4 regions of the Streptomyces sp. NPDC051738 genome follow, and region 1 is predicted to be linked to each of the others. Evidence: riboswitches for the same ligand, from Rfam matches in the RefSeq annotation. Region 1 holds a riboswitch; each other region holds the start of a gene.
What was found. A riboswitch is a leader RNA that binds a small molecule or an ion and turns the genes downstream of it on or off. The one in region 1 is predicted to bind cyclic di-AMP.

Region 1 (5,356 bases):
ACGGGCCCAAGGCCGATCCTGCCGGGTCGCACTTCGAGCGGCGGATTCGGAGTTTTCAGCCGCGGCGGAGTCGGGTTACCGCGGGGCAGGCGGACGCGTTGCAGCGGCTGTGGCCCAAGTGGGGGCTGGACATCGACGGGCAGCGGGTCGTCGATCTCGGTGAGCTGTTCGGGAACGGGAATCCGGTCGTCCTGGAGATCGGGTTCGGGATGGGGGAGGCCACCGCGCAGATGGCCGCCGCCGACCCGGAGACCAACATCCTCGCCGTCGACGTACACACCCCGGGGCAGGGAAACCTGCTCAATCTCGCCGACCAGAGCGGGCTGAACAACGTCCGCGTCGGCAACGGCGACGCCATCATCCTGCTGCGCGAGATGCTCGCCCCCGACTCCCTCGACGGGCTGCGCGTCTACTTCCCCGACCCCTGGCCCAAGAAGCGGCACCACAAGCGGCGCCTCATCCAGCCCGAGTTCCTCAGCCTCGCCGCGACCCGGCTGAAGCCCGGTGCCCTTCTGCACTGCGCCACCGACTGGGAGCCGTACGCCGAACAGATGCTCGAAGTTCTCACCGGTCACCCCGACTTCGAGAACACCTGCGCCAACGGCGGTTTCGCGCCCCGTCCTGAGTTCCGGCCGCTGACCCGTTTCGAGGGGCAGGGACTGGACAAGGGTCATGTGGTGAACGACGTGCTCTTCAGCCGCGTACAGCGGTAGAAGCAGCGGGCAGAGCAGCACGAACAAGCGCGTCTCGTTAGGGTCAATGCCGTGACCACCAGTCCCCCGTACCCGACGCACCCCACCGGCCCCACCGGTCCCACCGGCGGCGCACTGCGGCACGCGCACTGGTGGCAGAAGCGGTGGGTGCGTTACGGCGCGCTCAGCACCCTGCTCGCGCTCTCCGGGCTGGTCATCCTCGCCCTGGTGCGTGAGCAGACCGGCACCGAGGGGTTCCTGGTCGGGCTCGGGCTCGCCGTGCTGCCCGTGCCGCTGCTCGTCGCCTCCTTCCGCTGGCTGGACCGGGTCGAGCCGGGCCCCTGGCGCAATCTGCTGTTCTCGTTCGCCTGGGGCGCCTGCGCGGCGGCTCTGATAGCGATCATCGCCAACAGCTTCGCGACCCGATGGATAGCGACGGCGACCGCCGATCCGTCCCACGCGGACACCCTGGGCGCCACCGTCATAGCGCCCGTCGTGGAGGAGACGGCCAAAGCGGCCGCCGTGCTTCTCGTCTTTCTCTTCCGCCGCCGTGACTTCACCGGGATAGTCGACGGCGTAGTCATAGCCGGCGTCACCGCCACCGGTTTCGCCTTCACCGAGAACATCCTCTACCTCGGCACCGCCTTCGGCACCGACCAGCTCGCCGGCGACAGCGGCATCGCCTCGGTCACCGCGGCGACCTTCTTCGTCCGCGTCATCATGTCGCCCTTCGCGCACCCGCTCTTCACCGTCCTCACCGGCATCGGTTTCGGCATCGCCGCCCTGTCGGGCCCGCGACAGCCGGTGCGCCGCGTTCTCCTCCCGCTCCTCGGTCTCCTGCTCGCCATGGGCATGCACGCCCTGTGGAACGGCTCGTCGGCCTTCGGCGAGTTCGGGTTCTTCGCCGTGTACGCCGCCTTCATGGTGCCCGCGTTCGGACTGCTGACCTGGCTGGTGATCTGGACCCGGCAGCGCGAGCTGAGGACCGTGCGCGAGGAGCTGCCCGCGTATGTCGTCGCCGGGTGGCTCACGCCGGTCGAGCCGTTCGCGCTCGGGTCGATGCGGGCACGGCGGGTGGCCCGGCAGTACGCGCGGCAGCGTGGCGGGCGTACGGCGGCCCGGGCGGTGGCGCAGTACGAGGCGTACGCCACGTCGCTGGCCTTCCTGCGGCACCGGGGGCGGCGCGGGCGGGCCGGCGCCGACTTCGTCGTACGGGAACAGGAGCTGTTGCACGAGCTGTGGGGACGCCGGGGGTTCGCGCGACCGGCGCTGGAACACGCGGCCGCCGCGCAGCCTCGGTCTGCGCACCGATACGGGCATGGGTACGGGTACGGGTACGGGGCGCCGGGTCAGTGGCAGGTGTACGGGCAGGGGCACGCCGCCCCGTACGGACCGGCGCAGGGCGCCCCATACGGACCTGCGCAGGGTGCCCCGTACGGTCCGGCGGCGCCGTATCCCGCGTACAACCCGTATCGCACGTGAGGCGGACCGCGAGGACAGTCGTCCTGTGGCTGCTGGCCCTGGCCGCCGTCGCGTTCGCCCTCACTGTCGTCTGGGGCTTCATCCGGCTCGACGACGACCTCGACAACCCCAAGGGCGGTTTCTCGGGCTGGCAGTGCGCGAGCCGGTCCGGCACCTGCGAACCCTGAAAACCTGTGCGACCCGGCCTCCTGTGAGGAAGGCCGGGCCGTCAACGTCCTTGTGCGATCAGGAGATTGCCCTCAGGGCGTGAGCCCCTTGCCGCGCAGCCACGCCAGCGGGTCGATGCCGCTGGTGCTGCCGTCGGGGTGCACCTCAAGGTGGAGGTGGGCGCCGGTGACGTTGCCGGTGGCGCCCACGCGGCCGATGACGTCGCCGGTGTTGACCTTCTGGCCGACGCTCACGCTGATCGAGGACTGGTGGGCGAACCACAGCTCGGTGCCGTCGTCGAGGGTGAGCACGGTCTTGTAGCCGTACGACCCGTCCCAGCCGGCGAACGTGACGGTGCCGGAGTGCACCGCCTTGATCAGCGTGCCGGACGGAGCGGCGAAGTCGAGGCCCGTGTGGTAGCCGGAGGACCAGTAGGCGCCGGCCTGACCGAAGGTCGAGGTGATGGTGTACGAGGAGGTCGGCAGCGTGAACTGCTTGGCCAGCTCGGCGAGGCGCGCGGCCTCGGCCTTCTGGCGGGCCTCCTCCTCGGCCTCGGCCTTCGCGGCGGCGGCCTTGGCCTTGGCCTCCTGCTCCGCCTTGGCGGCCGCTGCGGCGGCCTCCTTCTCGGCGGCGGCGACCGCTGCGGCGGCGGCCTTGCTCTCGACCTGGTCCTGCTGCTGCTCGACCTGGGCGATGATCCGGGCCCGCAGCGCCTCACCGGCGTCGCCGGTGTCCTGCGTGGTCTGCTCGGTCGCGGTGCCCATGGTGCTCAGGGCCGTCCCGGTGTCCTCGGCGGCCGCGGTGGAGTCGTCGGATATCAGGGGCAGGTCGGGCATGGTGATCGCGACCGGCGGCTTGCCGCTCTGCGCGGTGGCCATGCCGCCCGCGCCGACCGCGGCTATGACGCCGACGCCGAGAACCGTGGAGCTGCGCGCGAGTCCCCCGCCGCGCTGCTTGGCGACGCGATGCCTGCCACGTATCGGACGAATGGACTCCGCGGTGGGGTTCCACTCCTCGAAGGGGCCCTCGTCGGTGCGGTAGCTGTCGTAGCCGAAGGTGTTGTCACTGCGCTGACTCGGCACGAACGGGGCTTGCGTAGCAGGCCTGTTGGACGCCACGTGGGCGTGCTCCTTTCCTTCCTTCTCGCCTACCGGGTTAGCTGACGGGTTCGGAGCAGGAAGGTCTCCTACGCGCGTATACCAACCGTGCTTCCACGGCGGAATCCGTGCGATTCACCCCAGGGTGGTGGTTCCCCGGCTCCCTTGCGGGACTCGGCGCGTGCGCACGGAGCCGTCTCTTGTGACGGCTGGGACAACCGCGCTGCGTTATCGAACGTTAATAGACCCGGGGTGTGGATTCCAAGCTGTTCCGCTTGATCATTAACGATTTTCGCCCGGACTTACAGGTCACGAGCGGGCCAAATCGGGCGAGTTGGCCAGGACTCAGGAGTCACACAGGTATTGACGGTATGTCAGTTGTTATGCGGAGGGCGGTCGCCCGATCACCCTTGGTGAGAAGGATCAAGGGGAGTGGGTCACGGTCGTCGCCGTACGGCGATGAGCGCCATGTCGTCCGCCATCCCTCCCCCGGAGTGCCGGCGCACGTCCGCCGCGAGCACGCCGATCCTCTCGGCCGGCTCGCGGCACGCGTTGGCCCGCCCCGCGAGCCCCACCTCGGGGTCGTAGTACCGTCCGCCCTCGTCCCGTGCCTCGCTCATCCCGTCGGTGTACAGCAGCAGCGTGGCCTCGCTCGGGAAGCCGGCGTCCTGGGCCCGGTCGGGCCACGCGCCGAGCTCGCCCATGCCGAGGGGCAGCGCGGGCTCGACGGCATGCAGCGCGCGCACCGCGCCGTCGGCGTACAGCAGCAGGGGCGGCGGATGCCCGCGGTTGACGAGGCGGACGGCGCTGTCGCCGTGCGGCAGTTCGGCGAGCACGACGGTGGTGAACCCCTCGTCGGCCTCGATCCCCTCGCCCCGGGCGCGCTCGCGGGCGGCCAGCGCCCGCTCCAGTCGCTGGGCGACCGCCTCCAGCGTGGCCTCCTGCTCGGCGGCCTCACGAAAGGCCCCGATGACGACGGCGACGGCGCCCACCGCCCCCATGCCCTTGCCGCGCACGTCCCCCACGATGACCCGAACGCCGTGCGGGCTGTCCTGCACGGCGTACAGGTCGCCGCCGATGGAGGCGCCCTCCTGCGCCGCCTCGTACCGCGCCGCGATCTGGAAGCCGCCGATCCGCTGGGCGGGTTCGGGCAGTACGGCGCGCTGGGCCGCCTCGGCGATCTCGCGAGCGGAGGCGAGGCGCTCGTCGCTGCGGCGGACCAGGAGGTTGATGAGAACGGCGAGCACGGAGACGACCACCACGGTGACCAGCTCGGTGATCAGCTCCGCCCGGGGGAGGGCGCCGTGCACGACACGGAGCGCGAGCAGGACGAGGACGGCGGTGATGCCCGTGAGGATCGTGCCGCGCTGCGAGTAGAGCGGGGCGGCGACCAGGGGCGCGGCGGTGAAGAAGGGCGCGCCGGTGAGGCCGGTGGGCGTGACGTAGTCGTACACGCTCCCGGCGCCGATCAACAGGGCCGGGAGCAGCCGGACGAACCGGCGTGCGTACGAGATCCGCCGTTCCTCCACGTGACCAGGGTTGCCGAGGTGGGGGTGGGGAGCGAGCGGGGAGGTCCGACCGGACGAGCGGACGGACACCAGTCACGAGAGAAACACTCAGGGCCGGAACTGACTGATCAGTTCCGGCCCTGAGTCTTCAGTAGCGGGGACAGGATTTGAACCTGCGACCTCTGGGTTATGAGCCCAGCGAGCTACCGAGCTGCTCCACCCCGCGGCGATGACCTAACAGTACCCCATCCGCAGGACCGAAAGCACACGGGTTTCCCCCGACGCCGCTGATGAGAGCCGGATCACTCAGTCCGGCAGGTGGTCGTTCGGTGCCTTCGCCCGGTCCTCGTACTCCGGCAGGACCACGACATCCACGCCCTCCCCCGCCAGTACGCCGCTCCCGTCGGCCCCCGTCACGAACGTGTCCGGC
Region 2 (5,356 bases), on a different contig from region 1:
ATCGGTCGGGTTCACCGACCAGTTCCCCGGCCGCATTCACCAGCCGACTCGTTGGCCGGACTCGCCGACCAGGGTCCAGTGGCCGGATCCACCGACCAGGTCGAGTGGCCAGGTTCACGGCGAGTGGCCGCTCACCGACCAGGGCGGGTGGCCGTTCAGTGGCCGGAGGCATCCGCGTCGGCCTTGTCGATGCCGTCCCAGATGTTCGCGTACCAGGGGCGGTCGGCCGCGGCCACGTCGGCCCGTGACTGCTTGGCCGCGTCAGGATCGATCACGATGTAGCCGGTCTCCCCGGGCATCACGTAGTGCAGCCGTTGCCGGATCTGCTGCTCGGCGTACGCGTCGTCCTGCCAGCGTGCCTTGGTGTCGCGCAGCTCCTCGACCCGCCGGGCGGCCTCTTCCTTCTGCCGCTGCGTGTCGGCGATCTCGGCGCGCTGCGAGACGTACTGCCTTATCGGGTAGGCCAGCGCCACGATCATGGAGCAGAGGACCAGCGCGAGCAGTGCGGCGCGTCCGGTGAGCCGGGAACGCCGGGCCTGCCGCTTGGTCTGGGAGCGGTAGACGCGGGCCGCCGTCTGCTCGCCGAGCAACCGGATCCTGGTCGCGGTGGAGAACCGGTCCCGGTCCTTCACGGCCATGTTCCCCGCCTCCCGTTTCACACGCGTACGTCCCCGCACACGGTACGGGACCGAGTACGGGGACGTACGTATGACTGGCTAAGCCTTACCCAGGTGGGGTCAGCGGGTCAGCGGGTCAGCCCTTGAAGCGCGGGAAGGCCGAGCGGCCGGCGTACACCGCCGCGTCGTCGAGGATCTCCTCGATGCGCAGGAGCTGGTTGTACTTGGCGACGCGGTCCGAGCGGGCCGGGGCGCCGGTCTTGATCTGGCCGCAGTTCACCGCGACGGCGAGGTCGGCGATGGTGACGTCCTCGGTCTCGCCGGAGCGGTGGGACATCATGCACTTGAAGCCGTTGCGCTGGGCCATCTCGACGGCGTCCAGGGTCTCGGTCAGCGAACCGATCTGGTTGACCTTGACGAGCAGGGCGTTGGCGGAGCCCTCCTCGATGCCGCGGGCCAGGCGCTCCGGGTTGGTGACGAACAGGTCGTCGCCGACGATCTGGACCTTGTCGCCCAGCTTGTCGGTGATGACCTTCCAGCCGGCCCAGTCGTCCTCGAACAGCGGGTCCTCGATGGAGACGAGCGGGTAGGCCGCCACGAGCTCCTCGTAGTACTCGGTCATCTCGGCGGCCGAGCGGGACTTGCCCTCGAACTCGTACGAGCCGTCCTTGTAGAACTCGGACGCGGCGACGTCGAGCGCGAGCGCGATCTGCTCGCCGGGGACGTAACCGGCCTGCTTGATGGCCTCGATGATGAGGTCGAGCGCGGCGCGGTTGGACTCCAGGTTCGGGGCGAAGCCGCCCTCGTCGCCGAGGCCGGTGGACAGGCCCTTGGTCTTCAGCACCTTCTTGAGGGTGTGGTAGACCTCGGCGCCCCAGCGCAGCGCCTCGGAGAAGGACTCCGCGCCGATCGGGGCGATCATGAACTCCTGGATGTCCACGTTGGAGTCGGCGTGCGAGCCGCCGTTCAGGATGTTCATCATCGGCACCGGCAGCAGGTGCGCGTTCGGGCCGCCCAGGTAGCGGAAGAGGGGGAGGTCGGACGCCTCGGAGGCGGCGTGGGCGACGGCCAGGGAGACGCCGAGGATGGCGTTGGCGCCGAGCGAGCCCTTGTTGTCGGTGGCGTCCAGGTCGAACATCGCCTGGTCGATCAGGCGCTGCTCGGTGGCGTCGTAGCCGACGAGCTCCGGGCCGATCTGCTCGATGACGGCGAGGACGGCCTTCTCGACACCCTTGCCCAGGTAGCGGTTGGGGTCACCGTCGCGGAGCTCGATGGCCTCGAAGGCGCCCGTCGAGGCGCCGGACGGAACGGCGGCACGACCCGTGCTGCCGTCGTCGAGGCCGACCTCGACCTCGACCGTGGGGTTGCCTCGGGAGTCCAGGATTTCCCGGGCTACGACGACGTCGATGGACGGCACGAGCATCTCCTTCTTGGGATGTGACGTGGGTACGCAGACCCCGGAGGGTGCTGCGAGATGAGCCTAACCGGCTCCGGGCGATCGGCCAGCGGTCGACCGCTCCGTGAACAGAACCGATGGCAAATTGTTTCCGAACGGAACAAAAACCCGGGGTGCCGAGTCCGGGGCGCCGAGTCCGGGGTGCCGAGTCGGGGCACTCGACCCGGGCGCACAAAAAACCCCGCCCCGGTGCGTACGGGGGAACACGCACCGGAGCGGGGAACCCGTGGGGGACGGGGGTGACCCTCACGAGGTCTTCACTATGAGGTCCACGGATGTGAGGGCCCTGTGGTTCAGCTACCGACCCGCTGTTACTTCAGGTGCAGCTGCTGGCCCGGGTAGATCAGGTCGGCGTCCTCGACGATGTCCTTGTTCAGCTTGAACAGCTTCTCCCAGCCGCCCTTGACGTCGTGCTCAGCCGCGATCGTGCTGAGGGTGTCACCCTTGACGACCTTGTACTCGCCGTCACCCTTCTTGACCTTCTCGCCGGTCGGGGTGGTGACGGTCTTGGTCGACTTCTTCTCGGCGGCCGGACGCTCGGCGGAGCGGGAGGCCGACTGCTGCTCGGTGGAGCGCGTGGTGGTCTCGCTGCTCTGCGAGGAGCCGCTCGACGAGCCGTTGTACGCGGCGCTCGACAGGCCGGTGCCGCAGTTCGGCCAGGCACCCTTGCCCTGGCCCGCGAGGACCTTCTCGGCTATCTCGATCTGCTGGGCCTTGGTGGCCTGGTCGGCGGTGGAGGCGTACGCGGTGCCGCCGTACGCGGCCCAGGTGGAGGCGGAGAACTGCAGACCGCCGTAGTAGCCGTTGCCGGTGTTGATCGACCAGTTGCCGCCGGCCTCGCACTGGGCGACGGCGTCCCACTCGGAGGCGGTGGCGGCGGAGGCACTGCCGGCCGCCATCAGCGGAGCGGCGACGGCGGCGGCACCGGTGACGCCGACGACGGCGATGGCACGAGCGGCCTTGGACGGACGACGGTGCTTGCCCTTGCTGGAAAACAGCATGGAAGGATCCCCTCACCGACGCCTGCGAGGTGAGCTGTCGGGTTCGGGCCGGTTGAGTTGCCCGGCCGCGTACCGCTGGTGCTGGCACGCGACTTCACCCCAAGCCGACTCCGGCCGTGCGGCCCCGAAGGGCCTCAACTGCCGGACCCGGCACAAACCTTGGGTCCCCCGCTCCTGCCTACGGCGCTTGACGCGACGACTGTTCCCGTACGGCCGCTGGCAGGATTCGGCGTTGCGGCAGCCGGGGCTCGTGGTGACGAGCGATCACGACCGTAGACGCGCAATTCGCGGAATGACAAAGACGATCAGGGCTTCTGAGATCTATCTCTCACTGCTATCAAAACGGACATTCAGGTGCGAAGCGGGGCGCGAACTCCCGCTGCTTTTCACCCTATTCGGCAGGTACTTCCAGGGTCTGACCGGGGAAGATGTGATTCGCGTCAGCACCGATGTCCTGCTGGTTCGCCTGATACAGCGCACGCCACCCGCCGTCGAGGTCAAGGGAGTCGGCGATGGAGGCGAGAGTGTCGCCTGCGCGGACGGTGTACGAGGCGTGGCGGCCGGACGACTTGGCGGTGCCCTCGGCGGCCTCGCTCTCGTCGGCAGTGGCACCGCGATGGCGCCCCGACCCGGTCGCGGCGTCGGCGGTGTCGACAGCGCCGGTGTCGACGAGGCCCCAGGAGCCCGCCGCCGACTCCGAGTTGTCCTGATTGTCGCTTTCGGGTGTGCCCGCAGGGGAGCCGTCGGGCGACTGCGAGGCCTCTGCGTCGGATGACGTATCGGACTCGGCGGAACTGTCGCCCTTAGTGGAAGAAGAGGGCGAAGATGAAGAATCCCGGGAGGATTCGGACGAATCATCGGCGGAGCCGCTCGACGAGCCGGGGGAATTCGAAGCATTGGAGGAGTCGCCGGACGACCCATTGGACTGCGACGAGCCCGACGAATTGGACGAACCGGATGAATCAAGCAATCCGGAGGATCCCGATACCGCGGACGGCGAGTCCTCGTCGACACCGGTGTCGACGTCGGCCGAGCCGGACTCCTTCGTGAGCCCACTGAGCAGTCCGCAGGTGCGCCAGGCGCCGACACCCTGGTCCGCGAGGATCTTCTGGGCCACGGCGATCTGCTGGGAGCGGCTCGCCAGGTTGGGGCTCGACGCGTAGTCGAGGCCGCCGTACTCGTCCCAGTCCTCCTGGGTCAACTGCAGTCCGCCGTAGCGCCCGTCGCCGTCGTCGGCGGCGCTCCAGGAGCCGCCGCTCTCGCATTCGGCCACCTTGTCCCAGACGTTGCCCTCGGCGGCGCTCGCGCCCGTGGCGGCGAGGAGCGGGATGACGACGGCGGAGCCGGTCACTCCGGCCGCGACGAGAAGAGCCGGAGCCTGACGGGGGCGTCGGTGGCGACCGTTCCCGGAGAGCATGCGGGGACCTTTCGCGAGACAACGGTGACCGCGGCGCGCGAAACCTGGGCGCCGTCGTTGATCCGTGAACGTATAGGCAGACGATCACTTGTCACAAGTTAATGCCGCGTAGATCACGTGAAGATCACAGACTTGAGTGCGTGTCACGTTTGCGGTGGTGGACGAACTCACCTAACAGGGGTGAACTCCACCGGAAGCGTACGCAGTCCGCGCATGATGAGACCGCCGCGCCAGCGCAACTCGGCCGGGTCCACGGCGAGTTGCAGATCCGGGAGGCGGGTGAGGAGGGTGGCCAGGGCGGTCTGGCCCTCCAGACGGGCGAGCGGGGCGCCGAGGCAGTAGTGGATGCCGTGGCCGTAGCCGAGGTGCTGGTTGTCGCGGCGGCCCAGGTCGAGGACGTCAGGGTCGGCGAACCGCTCCGGGTCCCGGTCGGCGGCGGCCAGGACGACGAGGACCGGGTCGCCGGGGGCGATGAGCTGCCCACCAATGCTGAGCGGTTCGGTGGCGAAGCGCCAGGTGGCGAGTTCCACGGGGCCGTCGTAGCGGAGGAGTTCCTCCACACCGGTTTCGAGGAGGGCCGTGTCGTGGGCGGCGAGGGAGGTCTGGAGGCGGGCGCGCTGCTCGGGGTGGGTGAGCAGGGCGTAGGTGCCGTTGCCGATGAGGTTGACCGTCGTCTCGAAGCCGGCGAACAGCAGGATGAAGGCCATCGCGGCGGCCTCGTTCTCGGTGAGGTGCTCACCGTGGTCGGAGGCGCGGATGAGGCCGGAGATGAGGTCCTCGCCGGGGGTGGGGGTGTCGGGGAGTGCCTCGCGCTTGCGGTGGATGAGGTCGGCGAGATAGCCGCGCATCTTCTTCACCGACCGCG
Region 3 (5,356 bases), on a different contig from region 1:
CGCCCACCGTGGCCGCGAGTCCCACCCGGTCCACAAAGTCGTGGTGCGTGAAGCGGTGGACGTCCTTCGCGGACAGTCGCGGGTAGGGCGCGAAGAAGCGGTAGTACTTCGACTCGTCCGACACCTGCTCGTAGAAGCTGACCAGGCGCTCGGCGTCATCAACGGTGATGGGGCGGATGCGCGCGGTGCCGCCGTCGCGCAGCACCACGTCGGCTTCCCAGTGGGCGGGGTACTCGTGCCGGTCCGAGGCGCTCTGCATGGGGCCCAGAGTACGGCTCGCGTACGACAACGGCGCGAGGCAGTCTGTGGAGGACGTATGTCGGATCGAGGCCGCGACCCGACAGCCATCGGAGGAGGGACGTTCCGTCCCTCCCGGCATGCTTCACGGGTGTGGGAAACTGGTCTAGACAACCCTGAACAGTGAAGGGCAGCATCACATGGCTGAGCGCCGCGTCAACGTCGGCTGGGCCGAGGGTCTCCACGCCCGCCCCGCTTCCATCTTCGTCCGGGCCGCCACGGCCGCAGGTATCCCGGTGACGATCGCCAAGGCCGACGGCAACCCCGTCAACGCGGCCTCCATGCTGGCTGTTCTGGGCCTGGGTGCCCAGGGCGGCGAGGAGATCGTCCTCGCCTCCGACGCCGAGGGCGCGGACGCCGCCCTCGACCGCCTCGCGAAGCTGGTCGCCGAGGGCCTCGAGGAGCTGCCCGAGACGGTCTGAATGACCTGAGCGGGTCTCCGTAGCAAACGGTGAAGCCGCGTCCGCCTTTCCGGCAGACGCGGCTTCGCTGTTTCCGGACAGGCGCCCACGGAATTCACGGAACGGTGGCAGCGCATCTGAAAAAGGGCAGCGGAAATTCCCCGCCTCCGAATATCTCCTCTTTGTATACGGCGCCGTTGTTAATGCCGCAGGCTCGGCATGTTTACGGGATGTTGCGAATTCCTCACGCGCTCCGCGCGATCACCGCCGGAGCCGAACCGCAGCCGGTGTGCGGAGGTCGCGCGCTCGGTGTGCAGCGCCGTGATCGCGCGGGCGCGTTCACTGTCGCCGCGCGCCACCGCGTCCACGATCGCGCCGTGCTCGGTCCAGGACTCCGCGGGGTTGGCCGACGACTCCACGGCGTACATCCAGGCGATCTTGTGGCGCAGCTGGGTCAGCGTCGAGGTCAGCGCGGGGCTGCCGGAGGCCTGGGCCAGCGTCTCGTGGAACCAGCCGCCCAGGGAGCGCAGATCCTCGCTGTTTCCCCGCCTGGCCCGCTCCTGGCCCAGCCTGACCAGGCCGCGCAGCACCTTCAGATGGGCCTCGGTGCGCCGCTGGGCGGCCCGGGCGGCGCCGAGCGGCTCCAGGAGGGTGCGCATCTCCAGCAGGTCGGCGGCCTCCCGCTCGGTCGGTTCGGCGACGCACGCGCCCGCGTGCCTCCGGGTCACCACGAAGCCCTCCGCCTCCAGGGTGCGCAGGGCCTCCCGCACGGGGACGCGGGAGACGCCGTAGCGGCGCGCGAGGAGTTCCTCGGTGAGCCGGCCGCCACGCTCGTAGACACCGGCGACGATGTCGTCCCGGATCGCCGTGCACACCGAATGCGCCGGAATACGCATGACCGACCTCCGCCTTAATCCCCGTGAAACGTCGACGAATGACGTGTGTTCAGTGACTCTATTGCAACCGGCCGGAATTTCCGACGGCGGGCCGGAATCCATGGATATTTTTTGGACAGCAGGGGTTGCGAAACGCCGAAAGCCCCGGCTCGGGGAGCCGGGGCTTCGGGGAACGGAGTGCGCGTCGGGGAGGCGTCAGAGGTTCACGCCGTGCGAGCGGAGGTAGGAGACGGGGTCGATGTCGGAGCCGTACTCCGCCGTCGTGCGGGCCTCGAAGTGCAGATGAGGTCCGGTGACGTTGCCGGTGGCGCCGGACAGGCCGATCTGCTGGCCCGGGGTGACGGTCTGGCCCACCGAGACGCCGAGGGACGACATGTGGCCGTACTGGGTGTACGTGCCGTCGTTCATCTTGATCACGACCTGGTTGCCGTACGACCCTCCCCAGCCGGCCTCCACGACGGTGCCGGAGCCGACCGCGTGGACGGACGTGCCGCTGGCGGCGTGGAAGTCGACGCCCGTGTGGCTGCCGGAGGACCAGACGGCACCGCCGGCCTTGTAGCCGGTGGAGACGTACGAGCCCGAGATCGGGGCGACGTAGGACAGCAGGCGCTTGCGCTCGGCCTCGCGGGCGGCGCGCTCCTTGGCCTCGCGCTCCTTCTCGGCCTTCTCGGCCGCCTTCTTGCGCGCGGCCTCCTGGGCGGCCTTCTTCAGGGCCGCGGCCTCCTGGGCGGCCTGCTCCTGCGCGGCGGCCTGGGCGTCGATCTGGTCGGCGATCGAGTTGTCGACGCTGATGACGGGGATGAGGCCGGTCTGCTCGGCGGCGGGCTCCGCGGCGAGCGCGGGGGCGGCCAGGGTGCCTATGACGCCGGTGGCGGTGAGAGCGGCGACTCCCGCCGCACGGGCGGTGGAGCGCTCGATCCGGCTGGGACGACGGTGCTTCCCGGTGGGACGGCTCGTCCCGGTGGCGCAGCTGAACGCCATGAAGTGGCTGGTCCTTTCCTTCCTTCTCGCCTACCGGGTTAGCTGACGGGTTCGGAGCAGGAAGGTCTCCTACGGGCCCCCTCGCTCACGCGCGGGCGTCCGATTCACCCCAGGGACTACGGGTGGGTCCCCGGCTCCCCTGGCTCGCGCCGTAGGGGGACTCGGCGATGACTGTCCGGTGCCGCGGGCGCGGCGCACTGCCTGACGGACAGCCCGGAAGACGCTAAGCGGGACGTCTTTCAATCCCCAAACGGATCGCGGCTTTTGTAGCGCATCCCACAGGCCAGACAGGCAACCTCTCCCTCAATTCGGGCATAAGGGAGCCCTGGTGACTCTCCGGTCACCAGGGCCCCTACGCGCGCGCCGTCGGCCGGCGCTGTGTCGGTCCTCTACTCGGCCGACACGACGGTGACTTCACCGATGCCGAGGGCCTCGACGGGCTCCCGGATCTCGGCCGCGTCGCCGACGAGGATCGTCACCAGACGGTCCGCCGGGAAGGCGCTCACCGCCGCGGCGGTGGCCTCGACGGTGCCGGTCGCGGCGAGCTGCTGGTACAGCGTCGCCTGGTAGTCGTCGGGCAGGTGCTGCTCGACCTGGTCGGCCAGCGTGTTCGCCACGGAGGCGGCGGTCTCGTACTTCAGCGGCGCCACCCCGACGAGGTTCTGCACGGCGAAGTCCCGCTCGGCGTCGGTGAGGCCACCGTCTGCGACGCCCCGCAGCACCGTCCAGAGGTCCTGCAGCGCGGGACCGGTGTTCGGGGTGTCGACGGAGCCGCTGATGGCCAGCATCGCCGCGCCCGTGCCGTCCGGGGCCGAGCGCATGACCTGCCCGAACGCGCGCACACCGTAGGTGTAGCCCTTCTCCTCGCGCAGGACCTTGTCCAGGCGTGAGGTGAGGGTGCCGCCGAGGCAGTACGTGCCGAGCACCTGCGCGGGCCACACGCGGTCGTGCCGGTCGGGGCCGATCCGGCCGATCAGCAGCTGCGTCTGGACGGAACCGGGGCGGTCCACGATGACGACGCGGCCGGTGTCGTCCGCCGTCACCGGCGGGACGGGCCGCGGCTCGGCCGGGGAGCCGGTCCAGGCGCCGAGGGTGTCGCCGAGCAGGGCGTCGAGGTCGACTCCGGTGAGGTCGCCGACGACCACCACGGTGGAGGTGGCGGGGCGGACGTGCCGCTCGTAGAAGGCGCGTACGCCCGCGGAGTCGATGCCCGCGACCGTGTCCTCGGTGCCCTGGCGCGGGCGGGACATGCGCGAGGTCGCCGGGAACAGCTCCTTGGAGAGCTCCTTGGCGGCGCGGCGCGAGGGGTTGGCCATCTCGTGCGGGATCTCGTCGAGCCGGTTGCGCACCAGGCGCTCGACCTCGGCATCGTCGAACGCGGGTGCCCTGAGGGCATCGGCGAGCAGGCCGAGCGCCTTGGGCAGGCGGGAGACGGGCACTTCGAGGCTGACCCGGACACCGGGGTGGTCGGCGAACGCGTCGAGGGTGGCGCCGCAGCGCTCCAGCTCGGCGGCGAACTCCTCCGCCGTGTGCTTGTCGGTGCCCTCGGAGAGGGCACGCGCCATGATCGTGGCGATGCCGTCGAGGCCCTTCGGCTCGGCGTCCAGGGGCGTGTCCAGGAGCACCTCGACGGCTACGACCTGCTGGCCGGGGCGGTGGCAGCGCAGGACCGTCAGGCCGTTGTCCAGCTTGCCGCGCTCGGGTGCCGGGAACGCCCAGGGCCGGGCCTCGCCGGCCTGGGGCTGCGGGTGGAACTCCATGCTGGCGAGCTCGGTCACTGCGCCGACTCCTCGTTCTCGTCGGTGGTCTCGGCGTCCTCGGCCTGGGTCGGCTCGTACACGAGCACCGCGCGGTTGTCGGGGCGCAGACGGGCCTTGGCGACCGCCTTGACCTCCTCGGCGGTGACGTCGAGGACACGCTGTACGGCGGTGAACGCAAGCTGCGGGTCGCCGAACAGGACGGCGTACCGGCACAGTTCGTCGGCGCGGCCCGCGACGGTGCCGAGCCGGTCCAGCCACTCGCGCTCCAGCTGGGCCTGCGCGCGCTCCATCTCCTCGGCGGTGGGGCCCTCCGCCGCGAAGCGGGCGAGCTCCTCGTCGACGGCCGCCTCGATCACGGGGACCTCGACGTCGCCGGAGGTCTTCACGTCCAGCCAGCCCAGGGAGGGCGCACCGGCCAGGCGCAGCAGACCGAACCCGGCCGCCACGGCCGTACGGTCGCGGCGTACGAGCCGGTTGTAGAGGCGCGAGGACTCGCCGCCGCCGAGGACCGTCAGCGCGAGGTCGGCCGCGTCGGCGTCGCGCGTGCCGTCCTCCGGGAGCCGGTAGGCGGCCATCATCGCGCGCGCGGGGACGTTCTCCTCGACGACCTCGCGCAGCTGCTCGCCGATGGTCTCGGGCAGCGAGCCGTCGCGCGGCTCGGGCTTGCCGTCGTGGGCCGGGATGGTGCCGAAGTACTTCTCGACCCAGGCGAGCGTCTGCTCCGGGTCGATGTCGCCGACGATCGACAGGACGGCGTTGTTGGGCGCGTAGTAGGTGCGGAAGAACGCGCGGGCGTCCTCCAGGCTGGCCGCGTCCAGGTCAGCCATCGAGCCGATCGGCGTGTGGTGGTACGGGTGTCCGTCGGGGTACGACAGCGCGGTCAGCTTCTCGAAGGCGGTGCCGTACGGGACGTTGTCGTAGCGCTGGCGGCGCTCGTTCTTGACGACGTCCCGCTGGTTCTCCAGGCCCTCCTCGTCGAGCGCCACCAGGAGGCTGCCCATGCGGTCGGCCTCCAGCCAGA
Region 4 (5,356 bases), on a different contig from region 1:
CGGTCGACGGGATCTGCTGCGTCACGGGGGCTCCTCCCAGTCGGCCCCGCCGGCGCGGCTCGGCGGTGCCGCCGACGGGGTGCGCTCTCGACCATACGACATGGATTCCTGGGGCAATGAGTTATCCACAGGCGTTGCATCGGACGCCCGCAGCCCTTGATGATGTTGGTGCTTGAGTGGACCTGTTCGAATATGTGAGGGCTTGATGCTGGAGACTTCCGACCGCGGACGCACCTGGGTTCTTTCCGGGCCGACCAGCAGTTACGCCCTCCACTTGACGGAGGCCGACGAGCTGCTGCACCTCCACTGGGGCCCGCGGATCGCGCTCGCCGACGCCGAGGAGCTGGCCGCACGCCCCCTCCCGGCGTACCGGGGCTTCGAGTCGCAGCTCGACGGACACGAGGAGTACCCGGTCGAGGGCGGCCCCCGCTTCGTCCGGCCGGCCCTGTCCCTGCGCACCGACGAGGGGCGCGGCACCGAGTGGACCTTCGAGGCGTACGAGACCGGGGGCACCGAGGGTGCGGAGGGTGCTGCGGGCGAGGAGTTGAAGCTCCGGTTCCGGGACGGCGCGCTGGCCATCACGCTGCACTACCTGATGCGCGACGACGTCGTGGAGCGCTGGGTGACCCTGGACAACCAGGGGCCCGACCTGGAGCTGCTGCGCGCCGACTCCGCCACCTGGACCCTGCCCGACCGCGAGGACTGGCGGCTGTCCCAGCTGCACGGACGCTGGGCCGCGGAGTCCCGCCTGACGCAGTCGCCCCTCACCTACGGTGAGAAGATCATCGGTAGCCGCCGCGGCCACACCGGGCACCCGCTCCTGCCGTGGGTCGCGCTCGACACCGACGCCACCGAGGAGCGCGGTGAGGTGTACGGCTGCGCCCTCGCCTGGTCGGGGTCGTGGCGGATCGCGGTGGCCCAGCTGCCGGACGCGCGCGTGCAGATCACCGGCGGGGTCGGGTACGACGACTCGGGGCTGTTGCGGCTTGCGGCGGGGGAGTCGTTCGTGACGCCGGTCTTCGCCGGGCTGTGGAGCGACGGCGGTTTCGGGGGCGCGAGCCGAGCCTGGCACGCCTACCAGCGCGCCTATGTGATCCCGGACGCCGATCAGGACCGGCCCGTGCTCTTCAACTCCTGGGAGGCGACGGAGTTCGACATCTCCGAGGAGCAGCAGGGCACCCTCGCCCGGCGGGCCGCGGCGATCGGCGTCGAGCTGTTCGTCGTCGACGACGGCTGGTTCGGAGCGCGCACCAGTGACCGCGCCGGGCTCGGCGACTGGACGCCCAACCCGGACCGCTTCCCGTCCGGCCTCAAGCCCCTCGCCGACTACGTGCACGCTCTCGGCATGCAGTTCGGTATCTGGGTCGAGCCGGAAATGGTCAATCCGGACAGCGAGCTGTACCGGGCCCACCCGGACTGGGTGCAGTACCAAGCGGGACGAAGGCGTACGGAATTCCGCAATCAACTCGTACTGAACCTCGCCCGCGACGACGTCCAGGACTATCTCTGGCAGCGGCTGGACGGGCTCCTGTCCAGCGCCCCGATCGACTACGTGAAGTGGGATTTCAACCGTTGTTTCAGCGACGCGGGCTGGCCCGGTGAGCCGTATCCGCAGCGGCTCTGGGTCGACCATGTGCGCGCCTTCTACGCCCTGTTGGACCGGCTGCGGGCCGCCCACCCGGGCGTGGCCTTCGAGTCCTGCTCGGGTGGTGGCGGCCGGATCGACCTGGGCGTGCTGAGCCGCACGGACCAGGTGTGGACTTCCGACAACACCGACCCGCTCGACCGGCTCGCCATCCAGCACGGCTTCAGCCAGATCCATCCGGCGAGGGTCATGGCGGCGTGGGTCACCGACAGCCCGAACAACCAGCTCAACGGCCGGGTCAGCTCCCTCCGGTTCCGGTTCGTGAGCGCCATGGCCGGGGTGCTCGGCGTCGGCGGTGACCTCACACAGTGGACCGAGGACGAGCTCGCCGAGGCGCGGGAATGGGTGGAGCTCTACAAGGAGATCCGGCATCTGGTGCAGCGTGGGGACCTCTATCGGCTGAGGCCCCCGCGGGGCGGGCTGAGCGCGGTGCAGTACGTGCTCGGCGACGAGACGGTCGTGCTCGCCTGGCTCCAGGCGCAGAGCTACGGCGAGGCCGTGCCGGCGCTGCGGCTGCGTGGGCTCGACCCGACGGCATCGTACGAATGCCGTGAAACGGGCAAAGTTCACCGAGGTGCCGTATTGCTGCATCACGGGCTTCACGCCGATGTGCGCGGCGACCTCGATGCGACGGTTATCCGCCTGCGTCGCATCTAGGGTTTCTGTCCGAATTGGCACATTCATTCCAACTCGCTCTGGAGTAAAGGAAGCTGGAGCGGAGTCACGTGAGGAGCGTCATATTCGTGACCGTGCGTCGCCCGTCATGTTCACGTAATCCACATGCTTTTCAAGGGGTTTTGAGTCGGGCGACGTACCCATAATTCACGCAGGGTCACCGGTAATTCCCACAAGGGATCAACAGGAACGCATTCGGGCGGAACCTCTCACTTGTTCCCATGCGTCTTCCTCGCTTACGTTCGCCACCAATCCGGACGGACGCCTAATCCTGCCGCCGACCGGATCCCGCGAAAACTCACCCGTGTACGGCAGGAGCGGGGGACCCACAGGTACAACCGCCTGTTCCGGTCTCCGGAACGGCTTGGGGTCAAGTCGCGTCCCCACGCGACCGGGCATCTCCAGCCCGCACCCGACAGCTCACCTCGCAGGCGCCGGAGAGGAATTCGCCATGCCCGCGAAGGGTAAGCACCGCCGCCCGAAGTCCCTGCGCTTCACCCGCTCCATCGCCGTCGCCGGAACCGGCGGAGCCGCTCTCGCTCTCCCGCTCATCGGGGCCACCGGTGCCCACGCCGCTCCTTTGCAGTCCGTTTCGGAAAAGGCCGTTCAGACTCTGCCGACCACCGGCAAGGAGGTGGCCGAGAAGAAGGCCGCCGAGAAGAAGGGCGCGGACCGGAAGACGGGTACGCGGACGTATTCCGTGAAGGTCGGCGACTACCTTTCGAAGATCGCGAACGAGCAGAACGTCAGCGGTGGCTGGAAGAAGCTCTACGCCGACAACCGTGAGGCCGTCGGCGAGGACCCGTCGCTGATCCACCCCGGTCTGAAGCTCAGCATCGGCGGCAAGAAGGCCGCGACGAGCGCCCCCAAGTCGCCGTCCGCTTCCTCGCCTTCGTCCTCCTCGTCTTCGCCCTCGAAGTCGTCCACGGATGCGTCCGCCTCGAAGTCCTCCGCCTCGACGACGACCAAGGCCGACCAGAGCGCCGACACCGTCGGCACCGCCAGCGGCTTCAGCGCCCCCCTCTCCACGGCCGCCGTCGGCACCGCGTACAAGGTGGCGGGCAGCATGTGGTCCAGCGGCTACCACACCGGCGTCGACTTCTCCGCGGTGACCGGCACCCCGCTGAAGGCGGTCGGCGCGGGCACCGTCGTCTCCGCCGGTTGGGGCGGCGCGTACGGCAACCAGGTCGTCATCCAGCTCGCCGACGGCTACTACGCCCAGTACGCCCACCTTTCCTCGCTCTCCGTCTCGGCCGGTCAGACCGTGACCGCGGGGCAGCAGGTCGGCCTCTCCGGTGCGACCGGCAATGTGACCGGCCCGCACCTGCACTTCGAGATCCGCACCACGCCGGACTACGGCTCGGACGTGGACCCGGTCGCCTACCTCCGCTCCAAGGGCGTCGCCATCGGCTGACCCCGCCGCCGACTGCCTCGCCTGACACGCAACCGAAGGCCGGACCCCGATCCCCGGGTCCGGCCTTCGGTGTTGGCGCGCGGTGTCGGCGATGGGCGCGGCGTCCGGGTGCGCCTGTTCATGATCGCGGCATTGCGATCTTGTGGCAGGCGCGTCCAGGGCGTCGACAGTGAGGGGAGAGCGAGGACAGAGTGGTGTCCGTAGTGCTGCAAGCGCTTTCTGCCGCAACGGCGCGCACGCCGACGACACCGCCGCCGTGGTCGAGGAACTCGCCGACAGGCTGATCGCCCCTCTCGCAAAGGAGCTCCAGTGCACGCCAATCGACGCCGAAGAATCGGCGCCGTCGCCGCGGCGGCCCTGCTCGCCGGGCTGTTCTCCGCGCCCGCCGGTCACGCCGCCGAGCCGCTCCGGACCGTGGAGAACCTCGACCGGGGGCTGGTCGCCGTACCTTCCGGTGAGGGCACCTTCCTCAGCTGGCGCCTGCTCGGCACCGAGTACGCGCGGTACGGCAACGCCGTCGCCTTCCACGTGTACAAGAACGGGCGCCGACTGAACCGAGCGCCGGTCATCAACTCCACGACGTACAAGGACAACACCCGCGGCGTGGGCACGTACACCGTGCGAGCCGTGATCAACGGGCACGAGAGGAAGGTCAGTTCGGCCGCCCTCGACTTCTCGCGGGGCTACGCCGAGATCCCGCTCGCCACCGCCGACGGCTACGTAGTGCAGCACGCCTGGCCCGGCGACCTCGACGGCGACGGACGCTACGAACTCGTCGTGAGCCGCCTCTCCCAGACCCGCGACAAGCCCGACCTGCTGGAGGCGTACACCCTCACCGGTGAGCGGCTGTGGCGCGTGGACCTCGGTCCCGGCTCGTACACACAGGTGGGCGGGAACGGCGCCAACGACCCCGCGCCCGCCGCGATCAGCGGTTCGACGGCGATCGGCGGATACCGCAACGACGACAACGTCACCGTGTACGACCTCGACAGCGACGGGAAGGCCGAGGTGCTGGTGCACACGGCCGACGGGACGACCTTCGCGGACGGGGCCAGGGTCACCGCCTCCTCACCCGCGAACCAGTTCGTCTCGGTGATCGACGGCACGACCGGCACCGAGCGCACCCGGCAGCCCGTCCCCGACGACTTAGTCTCGGACGGCCCCTCCGGCGGCCACTTCGGCATCGCCTACCTCGACGGCCAACACCCGAGCCTGGTCACCAAGTTGGTCACGCGGGTCGGTGCCAAGCGCGGTGTCTTCCGGATCCTCTTCCAGACCTGGGACTTCAACGGCACGGACCTGACCCGCCGTTGGAAGTACGTCGTCCCGTCCGACAGCGGCGCCACCAGTTTCTACCAGATCCGCACCGTCGACGTCGACCAGGACGGCACGGACGAGATCGCCGACGGCAACTACGTCGTGGGCAGCGACGGCGCCCTGCGCTACGTCGTCGACGGCGCCGGACACGGCGACCGCTTCCACATCGCCGACCTCGACCCCGACCGCCCCGGCCTGGAGGGCTTCGCCATCCAGCAGGCCGAGCTGGGTGTCATCCCGCAGTTCCCCTGGTACTACTACGACGCCGACACCGGAGAGCGCCTGGTGACCGGGCGGCATCCGGC

Region 2: linked by a shared signal. The riboswitch ahead of ACIA8X_RS28625 (transglycosylase family protein) and the one ahead of ACIA8X_RS41045 (M23 family metallopeptidase) in region 1 are both predicted to bind cyclic di-AMP.
Region 3: linked by a shared signal. The riboswitch ahead of ACIA8X_RS33995 (M23 family metallopeptidase) and the one ahead of ACIA8X_RS41045 (M23 family metallopeptidase) in region 1 are both predicted to bind cyclic di-AMP.
Region 4: linked by a shared signal. The riboswitch ahead of ACIA8X_RS37705 (LysM peptidoglycan-binding domain-containing M23 family metallopeptidase) and the one ahead of ACIA8X_RS41045 (M23 family metallopeptidase) in region 1 are both predicted to bind cyclic di-AMP.

The regions. Positions count from the first base shown of each region.
Region 1 is NZ_JBITCM010000026.1:109,673-115,028, reverse strand. It holds gene trmB (tRNA (guanosine(46)-N7)-methyltransferase TrmB) at 1-713, shown strand, start outside; gene ACIA8X_RS41055 (PrsW family intramembrane metalloprotease) at 765-2,174, shown strand; gene ACIA8X_RS41050 (hypothetical protein) at 2,171-2,341, shown strand; gene ACIA8X_RS41045 (M23 family metallopeptidase) at 2,414-3,439, opposite strand; cyclic di-AMP (ydaO/yuaA leader) riboswitch at 3,451-3,608, opposite strand; gene ACIA8X_RS41040 (PP2C family protein-serine/threonine phosphatase) at 3,856-4,947, opposite strand; tRNA gene ACIA8X_RS41035 (tRNA-Met) at 5,079-5,152, opposite strand; gene ACIA8X_RS41030 (dihydrofolate reductase family protein) at 5,233-5,356, opposite strand, start outside.
Region 2 is NZ_JBITCM010000013.1:106,304-111,659, forward strand. It holds gene ACIA8X_RS28615 (septum formation initiator family protein) at 156-638, opposite strand; gene eno (phosphopyruvate hydratase) at 754-2,040, opposite strand; gene ACIA8X_RS28625 (transglycosylase family protein) at 2,385-3,074, opposite strand; cyclic di-AMP (ydaO/yuaA leader) riboswitch at 3,079-3,270, opposite strand; gene ACIA8X_RS28630 (transglycosylase family protein) at 3,466-4,491, opposite strand; gene ACIA8X_RS28635 (cytochrome P450) at 4,659-5,356, opposite strand, start outside.
Region 3 is NZ_JBITCM010000017.1:160,396-165,751, forward strand. It holds gene ACIA8X_RS33980 (GNAT family N-acetyltransferase) at 1-259, opposite strand, end outside; gene ACIA8X_RS33985 (HPr family phosphocarrier protein) at 438-719, shown strand; gene ACIA8X_RS33990 (GntR family transcriptional regulator) at 899-1,594, opposite strand; gene ACIA8X_RS33995 (M23 family metallopeptidase) at 1,790-2,575, opposite strand; cyclic di-AMP (ydaO/yuaA leader) riboswitch at 2,589-2,752, opposite strand; gene ACIA8X_RS34000 (M16 family metallopeptidase) at 2,965-4,353, opposite strand; gene ACIA8X_RS34005 (M16 family metallopeptidase) at 4,350-5,356, opposite strand, start outside.
Region 4 is NZ_JBITCM010000022.1:30,675-36,030, forward strand. It holds gene ACIA8X_RS37695 (tyrosine-protein phosphatase) at 1-25, opposite strand, end outside; gene ACIA8X_RS37700 (alpha-galactosidase) at 206-2,302, shown strand; cyclic di-AMP (ydaO/yuaA leader) riboswitch at 2,610-2,767, shown strand; gene ACIA8X_RS37705 (LysM peptidoglycan-binding domain-containing M23 family metallopeptidase) at 2,772-3,734, shown strand; gene ACIA8X_RS37710 (hypothetical protein) at 4,044-5,356, shown strand, end outside.